3 regions of the Actinopolymorpha sp. B11F2 genome follow, and region 3 is predicted to be linked to each of the others. Evidence: predicted binding sites of a transcription regulator. Region 3 holds the regulator's gene; each other region holds the start of a gene.
The links. The regulator HrcA, encoded in region 3, represses chaperone genes, less so after heat shock. The targets are predictions, from matches to a motif close to TTGGCACTCGNNNNNNNCGAGTGCCAA.

Region 1: the regulator HrcA is predicted to act here: its motif matches at 2,070-2,096, upstream of ABN034_RS14170 (FmdB family zinc ribbon protein).
Region 2: the regulator HrcA is predicted to act here: its motif matches at 1,322-1,348, upstream of groL (chaperonin GroEL).

The regions. Positions count from the first base shown of each region.
Region 1 covers NZ_JBEFTX010000006.1:293,649-296,921, reverse strand. The annotation lists gene ABN034_RS14180 (SAF domain-containing protein) at 1-605, opposite strand, end outside; gene ABN034_RS14175 (S-methyl-5'-thioadenosine phosphorylase) at 602-1,432, opposite strand; gene ABN034_RS14170 (FmdB family zinc ribbon protein) at 1,620-2,012, opposite strand; gene ABN034_RS14165 (hypothetical protein) at 2,149-2,688, opposite strand; gene ABN034_RS14160 (ABC transporter ATP-binding protein) at 2,685-3,273, opposite strand, start outside.
Region 2 covers NZ_JBEFTX010000024.1:57,765-61,037, forward strand. The annotation lists gene groL (chaperonin GroEL) at 1-1,178, opposite strand, end outside; gene ABN034_RS30960 (nitroreductase family deazaflavin-dependent oxidoreductase) at 1,435-1,866, shown strand; gene ABN034_RS30965 (hypothetical protein) at 2,026-2,760, opposite strand; gene ABN034_RS30970 (cold-shock protein) at 3,021-3,221, opposite strand.
Region 3 covers NZ_JBEFTX010000005.1:79,463-82,735, forward strand. The annotation lists gene ABN034_RS11265 (histidine triad nucleotide-binding protein) at 1-10, opposite strand, end outside; gene dnaJ (molecular chaperone DnaJ) at 17-1,150, opposite strand; gene hrcA (heat-inducible transcriptional repressor HrcA) at 1,227-2,246, opposite strand; gene ABN034_RS11280 (MBL fold metallo-hydrolase) at 2,384-3,238, shown strand; gene ABN034_RS11285 (DUF3097 domain-containing protein) at 3,259-3,273, shown strand, end outside.

The sequences.
Region 1 (3,273 bases), on a different contig from region 3:
AGCAGATCGCCGGACAGGTCACCGCCGCTCGCACCCGAACCGTCCCCGTTCCCGGCAGCCAGCCGCCCGTCTCCCGTACCAGGGAGCACGAGCACTCTCGCCTCGCGTACGACATATCGAGCCGGCGACCTGGCGTCTTCCACACCGGTCTCCGCGGCCAGCAGGTCGATCCGGTCACCGACCCGGACAAGGGCCAGTGCGCCAGCGTCGGCCACCCGCACAGGGGCCGCGACCAACTCGCCCTCGGACCGGTCGTGGAAAAGGCCGGGGCCCACCAGGTCGACATCGGTCAGTGGCGCACCCGCGCGGACCGGCCCGGCCAGGATCCGCCCGGTGCGTGGATCGCCTGGCGTCAGGGCGCCGGCGGGTATGACGTCACGGGGGAGAGCGACCGTGCGAACGTCGGAGTCGGAGAGGCGGGCGCCGCCGGGCAGGTCGCGTGCCGCCGCGAGCACCGTGGCGGTCGGCACCGGTGCGGGTTCTGTCAGGTGGAGCGCCACCGCCATGCCGGCCGCCGCCAGCCCCGCCGCGAGCAGCCGCCGGTGCCACGACACCGCCCGGCGCAGGTCGCGCCCGAACCGTTTGGTCGTCAGCATGTCGATCATTCCGGCAGGGTGAGTGGGATCGGCAGCCCGTCGAGGGCCGTGGCGCACGGGCAGGCTCGCACGGACGGGAGGTCGGGGATCACGGAGTACAGCACCTTGCGCAGGCGGTCCAGGTGGGTGGCGAAGAGCGCGAAGACCTCCGCCTGGCTGACCCCCTCTCCTTCGGTGACACCGGCGTCGAGGTCGGTGACCAGGGCTATGGCGGTGTAGCAGAGGCCGAGCTCGCGCGCCAGAACAGCTTCGGGGTGCCCGGTCATGTTGACGAGCGACCAGCCTTCTGCGGCATACGACCGGGACTCGGCGCGGGTCGAGAACCTCGGCCCTTCGATGACCACCATCGTCCCGCCACCGGTGGCCCGCCAGCCCGTTCGGTCGAGGACGTCGAGGACGACCCGGCGACCGTCGGGACAATACGGATCGGCGAAGCTCACATGGACCGCGCCCGTGTCGTAGTAGGTCTGGATCCGGCCCGACGTCCTATCGACCAACTGGTCGGGGACCACGACGCTGCCCGGGCCGAGGTCGGCCCGCAGGGAGCCGACCGCGCAAGGACCGAGGACCTGTCGTACGCCGACCGATCGCAGTGCCCAGAGGTTGGCGCGGTAGTTGATCCGATGGGGTGGATGCCGATGATCGCGCCCGTGCCGCGGCAGGAACGCGACAGCGCGGCCGCCGACGGTGCCGACGACCAGTGGATCGGACGGCTCACCGTAAGGCGTCGTGACGGCGACCTCGGTGGTGTCGTCGAGAAAGGCGTAGAAACCGGAGCCGCCGATGACGCCGATCTGCGCCCGCGTCGGCGGCGAGGAAGGGGGAGATGCGGTCATGCGGAGAGGCTAGGGAAATTCGGTCGACCTCGAGCGAGTTGTCCACATTCGCAGCCGATCGGGCACCTGTGGACAAAATCTGGCAGTACGCGGCGTCCAGCGCTCGTTGATCGCGGCGATGTGGAGGGTGGCTTCGTCGCAGGCGGCTAGCTTGTCAACGTGGTCGCGCCGGCTCGACGCCCAGGACCTAGGCCGCCGAGCCCGACTTGCTCGGTGTCGCAGAGCTGGAGGTGGAGGCTCCCGACGAGGATGAACTGGTCGCCTTGTCACCGGACTTGCCGTCACTCGACTTGCTGCCACCGCTCGACGAGGCGTCCGACGATCCGCTGCTGGACGAGGAGTCGCTGGACTTCGACTCGCCGTTGGAACTCGAGGATTCGGACGACTTCTTGCCACGGCCGTCGGACCGGCTGTCGTTGCGGTAGAAGCCCGACCCCTTGAAGACCACGCCCACGGCGCTGAAGACCTTGCGCAGCCGGCCGGCACAGGTGGGACACTCGCGGAGCGGCTCGTCGGTGAACTTCTGGACGACCTCGAGCTGCTCGTCGCAGTCGACACAGGCGTACTGATAGGTCGGCACTGCTCCTCCAGTCAACATCGCCGCCATGTCCGAGGGCGGCGGCCAACGCAGCAAAGATTAGCACTCCCGGCACCTGACTGCTAAGCGCCGGCAGCCCCTTCCGGACGCTCTCGCCGGCCCTCTCGGCCGGGCTCCGTCAGTCGAACGCGCGCAGGTCCCGGTCGGTCGCGAACCACAGCGCTTCTGGCAGGTCGAACGTCGCGAAGGCGTAGTTGCCCATCGGAAGCCAGTACGCGTACTCCTCAGGGGTGGAGCCCTGCCAGACAAGGACGATCCGCCAGGTATCGACGTACAACGTCCATACCCGGCGTTGCCGAACGGTCCCCCCGTCGTCGAACCGGTAGACGCGCTCGAGCTTCACGAGATTGCCGTGGACGTCGTCCTTCTCGGTCTCGATCTCACAGCCGGTGAGCTGCCCGAGGCCGGCGTCGATGCCTTCCCGCAGGGTCGGCAGGTCTTCGGCGACGACGCGTTCGTCGAGCTTGGTGATCCAGGCCGCGAAGTAGGTCTGCGGCGACTCCCCACCCTCGGGGGCGTACATCACGCCTTCACGGTCGTCGGCGAGCTCGAACTCGTTCCAGTCCGAGGGATACCGGAACGAGAACCGTCCGAGGGGGTCCTTGTAGGTGGTGACGCCGGTGAATCGGGGGCGTCCCGTGCGTACGGTTCCAGTCACGATGGTGTCCCTTGTGTTGCTTCCTGAGCAGCCGCCGCGGCGACGACGTCGGGCGCCTTGATCTCCGTCAGTCGGGTCGTGCCCTTGAGTGAGAGTTCGTCGGCGAAGTGGCAGGCGGCCAGGTGCGTTCCGCCAACGTCACGAAGCGGTGGCGCCTCGGTCTTGCAGATCTCCTGGGCGTACGGGCAACGCGGGTGGAAATAGCACCCACTGGGCGGATTGGCCGGGCTGGGAACCTCGCCGGCGAGCAGCGTCGGCCGGGTCCGCTTGCGTGGATCCGGTTGCGGCAGCGAGGACAGCAACGCCTCTGTGTAAGGCATCTTCGGGTTGTAGAAGAGGTCGTCGGTGGTGCCGACCTCGACCACCTTCCCGACGTACATCACCGCCACGCGGTCGGCGATGTGCTCGACCACGCTGAGATCGTGGGAAATGAAGAGGTACGTCAGGTTGAACTTGTCCTGCAGGTCCTCGAGCAGGTTGAGCACCTGCGCCTGGACCGAGACGTCCAGCGCCGACACCGGCTCGTCACACACGATCAGCTTTGGGTTGAGGGCAAGCGCGCGGGCGATGCCGATGCGCTGACGC
Region 2 (3,273 bases), on a different contig from region 3:
TGCTTGCGCTCCTTCAGCTCCACCTCGGTGGCGGCGCCGACCTTGATCACCGCAACGCCGCCGGCGAGCTTCGCCAGCCGCTCCTGCAGCTTCTCGCGGTCGTAGTCGGAGTCACTGTTCTCGATCTCGGCACGGATCTGGTTGACCCGGCCAGCGATCTGGTCGGAGTCGCCCGCGCCCTCGACGATGGTCGTCTCGTCCTTGGTGACCGTGACCTTGCGGGCCCGGCCGAGCAGGTCGAGGCTGGCGTTCTCGAGCTTGAGACCGACCTCCTCGGAGATGACCTGGCCACCGGTGAGGATGGCGATGTCACCGAGCATGGCCTTGCGCCGGTCGCCGAAGCCGGGTGCCTTGACGGCAACCGACTTGAACGTGCCGCGCATCTTGTTGACGACGAGCGTGGCCAGGGCCTCGCCCTCGACGTCCTCGGCGATGATCAGCAGCGGCTTGCCCGACTGCATGACCTTCTCCAGGATTGGGAGCAGGTCCTTGACGGCGGAGATCTTGGAGTTGGCGATCAGGACGTACGGGTCGTCCAGCGTCGCCTCCATCCGCTCCATGTCGGTGGCGAAGTAGGCCGAGATGTAACCCTTGTCGAAGCGCATACCCTCGGTGAGCTCGAGCTCGAGGCCGAAGGTGTTGCTCTCCTCGACGGTGATGACGCCTTCCTTGCCGACCTTGTCCATCGCCTCGGCGATGATCTCGCCGACGCTGGTGTCGCCACCGGCGGAGACAGCCGCGACGGACGCGATCTGCTCCTTGGTCTCGACGTCCTTCGCGGCCTGCGCGAGCTGCTCGGTCACCCGCTCGACGGCTGCCTCGATACCACGCTTGAGGCCCATCGGGTTGGCACCGGCAGCGACGTTGCGAAGGCCCTCGCGGACCAGCGCCTGCGCCAGGACGGTCGCGGTGGTCGTGCCGTCGCCGGCCACGTCATCGGTCTTCTTGGCAACTTCCTTGACGAGCTCGGCCCCGATCTTCTCCCACGGGTCTTCGAGCTCGATCTCCTTGGCAATGGAGACGCCGTCGTTGGTGATCGTCGGCGCGCCCCACTTCTTCTCGAGGACGACGTTGCGACCCTTGGGACCAAGGGTCACCTTGACGGCATCGGCAAGCGAGTTCATTCCCCGCTCGAGACCGCGTCGCGCGTCCTCGTTGAACGCGATGATCTTGGGCATCTAGCTGGATCCTCCCCCAGTCGGGTGGATGTCGTGTGGCCGGCCCGACGCCCGCGACGGACGGCCCCTCACCATGCCAGGGGCCTCGCCGAACCGCCCTGCAGCGGATTGTCACTCGCGACCTTCGAGTGCTAAGCACGTGTTTAGCACTCGACAGGGGAGAGTGCAAGCGGCTGGCCTGCCGGTGGGGTCGAACACGGGAGCTAGCATCGGTGCTCATGGCGTGCGGTGATCGGCTGGGGAGAGGTGGAACGTCGTGTCCGAGGCGGAGGAGGCTCAGGACAGCCCGGTGGACTGGGTAGCTCAGCACACCCGCCACTACCTCGACACTGGGCGTACTGGAGACCAGCTGGGCCTGCCGGCATTGCTGTTGACGACTCGCGGTCGCAGGTCGGGCAAGTGGCGGCGTACGGTCTTGTACTACGGCGAGGACAGCGATCGCTATCTCCTGGTGCCGTCGAACAGTGGGCTTCCTGGGTACCCCGCGTGGTATCTCAACCTGCTCGAGCATCCCGAGGTACGCATACAGATCGGCTTGGAACCAGTTTTTACCGCCTGCGCCCGCCTTGCGACGGCCGAGGAGCAACCGCCACTGTGGGCCACGATGGTGTCGATGCTCCCGGACTACGAGACGTATCGATCGATGAGCGGCCGTGACTTTCCGGTCGTGATCCTGCAGCGGACATGATCTTCAGCGATTGGAGTCGGGCTGGCTTGACACCGGCCTGACGCCGGTTCATTGCGGTCTTCGTCCGAGCATGCGGGGCGATTTGGTGGGGCGAGAACCCCGCCAGCCGGGATGCGGGATGTCGTGTGCGGACCCGGCACTACCAGACAAAACCCTCATCTAGAGGTGGCCGCTGAACGGGTCGTCGGCGAGCGCCCGCAGGCCGGCGGCGATCTGCTGGGCCTGCTGGTCGTACGGCTGTGGCCGCGGACCGGTCGAGATCGCGGCCGCCACCAGGCGCAGCTGGTCGGGAGGAAGCAGCCTGCCACCTCTGCCGCGGAGCATCAGGCGTACGACCTTTCCGGTCGTGGCCTCACGAAGGACGAGGAAGGGAATGCGGCGGCCGGTCCTGACCGTCGTGGAGGACGTGCCGTGGGGGCCGTGGGTCGACACGGTCCTGGTCTCCGCCGCCGAGTCGACGCTCACCGCCGACGTGGCCAGGTCACACCTGCTTGTGCCGAACGGGCCCCGGGCCACGAGCACCGTTCCCCGCAACCAGGTCCGGCAGCGCCGAATCCACTTCGCCAGCGCCACCGCCACGCCCACTGACATGCCCAGGAAGAACAGCCCTACGACGACCGCGACGATGTCCCGCTCCACCGCGGAGAACACCAGCACGAGGATGCTGATCAGTCCGATGAAGAACACGAGCATGAAGCCAAGGGCAAGAAGACATCCGAACCCGAGCTGCTGCCCGCCCACCACCGCCAGGGCGTCGAGCGGGGTCTGCTCGGCGGGCAGGGACGTGGGCATCGCCGAATCGTTGGCCGCACCCTGCGCCATGGTGGCAGGCGGCTCCTTCGGGGCTTTCTCACCGCGCAGTTCGGCGAGCCGGTCCTCGGCTGAATCGGCCATCGTCAGGCCCTTCTCTTCAAGGCTCCGGAGCCTGCAAGGCCCAAGCTGGAGTCGACGTGACGCTCGCAAGAGTAGGGCGCGATAGCTGCGTCCGGCTTTGGTTGTCCACAGCCCTGAAAACTTCCGGACAGCTCACCGGGCCGGGCAGCCGCCGAAAAGTTGCGGAATCCCGAAGAAGAGTTGAGGCCCGGACGGTTAGCCCGTCCGGGCCCCAATCAGGTGATGCGACCGGGCCGCGAGGGCTCGGTTTCGAGCCGGTTTCAGAGGGGTCGAACTCCGTGCGCCTCGAGTCCTTTCGGACCCTCGACGGCTTCGAACTCGACCGACTGGCCATCAGCGAGTGACTTGTAACCGTCCATCTCGATCTTCGACCAGTGAACGAACACGTCATTCCCGCCGTCTACGGCGATGAAGCCGTAGCCCTTCTCGGCGTTGAACCACTTCACGGTGCCCTGCGTCATGACCTTCTCCTCAAGGCCGTTCGGGTGCAGACCCGCCCGGCGCGGGCCTGGG
Region 3 (3,273 bases):
GTTGTGCCACGGCGGCTCAGACACCCCTGTCGTTGAAGGCGTCCCGGATCCGCGAGAAGACGCCTCGGCGTTCGGACGAGAACTGGCCGGTCGCCTTCTCCTCGTCCCTTAGCCTGGCGAGCTCGGTGAGCAGGTCCCGCTGTGCCGCGTCGAGCTTCGTCGGCGTCTCCACGACGACGTGGACGACCAGGTCACCGCGATGCGAACCGGACAGATGAGGTACGCCTCGACCGGTGACGACCAGGCGCTGCCCGGACTGCGTGCCAGGCTTGACGTCGACCTCGACGGTGTCGTTGTCGAGCGTCTCCAGCGAGATCGTCGTGCCGAGCGCCGCGGCCGTCATGGGCAGCGTCACCGAGCAGTGCAGGTCGGCGGCGCGCCGGGTCCACACCTCGTGCGGGGCGACCTGGATCTCGACATACAGGTCGCCGGCGGGACCGCCGCCGGGGCCCACCTCACCCTGGCCGGCCAGCTGGATCCGGGTGCCGTCGTCGACGCCGGCGGGGATCCGGACGGCGAGGGTACGCCGGGACAGCACCCGGCCCTCCCCCGCGCACTCAGGGCACGGGTTGGGGATGATCGTGCCGAACCCCTGGCAGCGGGGGCACGGCCGGCTCGTCATGACCTGGCCGAGGAAGGACCGTTGGACGGAGCTGATCTCGCCGCGACCCTCGCAGACCGAGCAGCTGGTGGGTGTCGTGCCTGGGGCGGCGCCCCTGCCCGAACAGCTCCCGCAGACGACGGCCGTGTCGACCTGGACCTCCTTGACGGCGCCGTACACCGCCTCGGCCAGATCGACCGAGAGGCGCAGGAGCGCGTCCTGGCCACGGCGGGTCCGGGGTCGCGGCCCGCGGGCGGTCGTGCCGCCGAAGAACGCGTCCATGATGTCCGTGAACGAGAAACCCTGCCCGAATCCCGCACCTTGTCCAGCCGCACCGAGCGGATCGCCCCCCAGGTCGTAGACCTCACGCTTCTTCGGGTCCGACAGGACCTCGTAGGCGCGGGTGACCTCCTTGAAACGCTCGTGGGTCTCCGGATCCGGGTTGACGTCAGGGTGCAGGGTGCGCGCCAGCCGGCGGTAGGCCTTCTTGATCTCCTCCGCGGACGCGTCGCGCCCGACTCCGAGGAGTTCGTAATAGTCCTGGCTCATGCTGTGGGTGGCCTCTTGCACTGACTCATTCCCTCGAGACTCATCTTCCTTAAGACCCCGCTGCCTCATTGAGAAGCTATTCCTCAGCGAGGATCTGACTGACATATCTGGCGACCGCCCGGACCGCACCCATCGTGCCCGGATAGTCCATCCGGGTGGGTCCGACGACACCCAGGTGGGCGAGTGTCTCGTCCCCAGGACCATAGCCGGTCGCGACAACGGAGGCCGCGGCCAGCTCAGCGTAGGGGTTCTCATGGCCGATCCGGACCGTGAGGCGGGAGGGAGCGGTCGACTCGCCGAGGAGCCGCAACAGCACGACGTGCTCCTCCAGCGCCTCGAGTACCGGCCGGATCGAGGAGTGGAACTCGTGCCCGAGCGGGATGAGGTTGGCGGTGCCACTGACCGCGATGCGTTCCTCCGGGCGTTCGACGAGGGTCTCGAGGAACGCCGACACGATGCTGGCGACGATCGGCTGGTCGTCGGGCGCGAACGCCTCAGGCAGGTCGACCACGAGCGACTGCACCTCGGCGAGCCGCGCCCCCATGACCGCAGCGTTGAGGCGGGCCCGGACATCGCCCAGCAGCGCGTCTTCAGGGGCCTTGCCGACGTCGACGACACGCTGCTCGACCCGGCCCGTGCTGGTGATGAGCACGATCAGCAGCCGGGTGGTGGACAGCAGCACCAACTCGACATGGCGGACGGTCGACCGGGACAAGGTGGGGTACTGCACGACCGCGACCTGGCGGGTGAGCTGGGAGAGCAGGCGTACGGTCCGGTTGACGACATCGTCCAGATCGACCGCGCCCTCGAGGAACGTCGAGATCGCCCTGCGCTCCGCGCCAGACATCGGCTTGATCGTGCTCAGCCGGTCGACGAACAGCCGGTAGCCCTTGTCCGTCGGGATCCGGCCCGCGCTCGTGTGCGGCTGGGCGATGTAGCCCTCGTCCTCCAGCGCGGCCATGTCGTTGCGGACCGTCGCGGAGGAAACGCCCAGGTGGTGCCGGTCGACAAGCGCCTTGGAACCGACCGGCTCCTCGGTGTGCACGTAGTCCTCGACGATGGCGCGGAGGACGGCCAGCTTCCGTTCGTCGAGCATGGAGCCCGCACCTCCTCGCGTCACGGTTGACCTGAGGGTGGGGCAGCGGCATGTGCCTGGCACTCCCCGAACCCGAGTGCCAGTCTACGGGGAGAGGCCCCGAATGTGCGTCCTGAGCGGATGCGAGGCTGTGGATCGTGGACACGAACACGCACGGATGGACCGAGGTCGGGCCGCGCTGCTTCGCCCGCCGCTACCCGTCGTACGACCTCACGATCGGGGCGGTCGTGGGTGCCGACGGCATCCTGGTGGTCGACACCCGGGCAAGCCTGGGCGAAGCCGACGAGTTGCGCGCTGACCTGCGTCGCCTCTCCCGCGCGCCGGTGCGCTGGGTGGTCGACACCCACTGGCACTTCGATCACTGCTTCGGCAACGCCCGGTTCGCCGACGCGGTGATCTACGGCCACGAGTCCGTGCCCGCGAGGCTCGAGGCGCGGGCCGACGGCGTGCGTGCCGAGCTCTCGGCGCGGTCCGCAGAATGGGCCACGGAGATGGCCGCACTGGAGGTGGTGCCGCCGGGACGGACCTTCGCGTCGGTCGCGATGGCCGATCTCGGCGACCGGGTGGTGGAGCTCGTGCATCCGGGACGCGGCCACACCGACGGCGACGTCGTGGTCCGGGTTCCCGACGCCGACGTGGTCTACGTGGGAGATCTCGTCGAGGAGTCCGGCCCGCCGTCGTACGGCGACGACTCGTACCCGCTCGAGTGGGGTGCGACGCTCGACGTGGTGGCGGGACTGTTGACGACGCGGACAGCGGTCGTGCCCGGGCATGGCGCTGTCGTGGACCATGCGTACGTCGGGGAGCAGCGCGGCGACCTCGTGGGCGTCGCCGGGACGATCCGCCGCCTGGTCGAGGAACGGGTGCCGATCGAGCGGGCGTGGGAGGCAGCCGAGTGGCCATGGTCGCGGGAGGCTTTGGCCGAGGCGATCCGGCGGGGGTACACACAACTGCGCGACACTCGCGGACGGCGGACACTGCCGCTCGTGTGAGGCGGCTACCCTCGCTCTCCATGGCCGGATCCTCA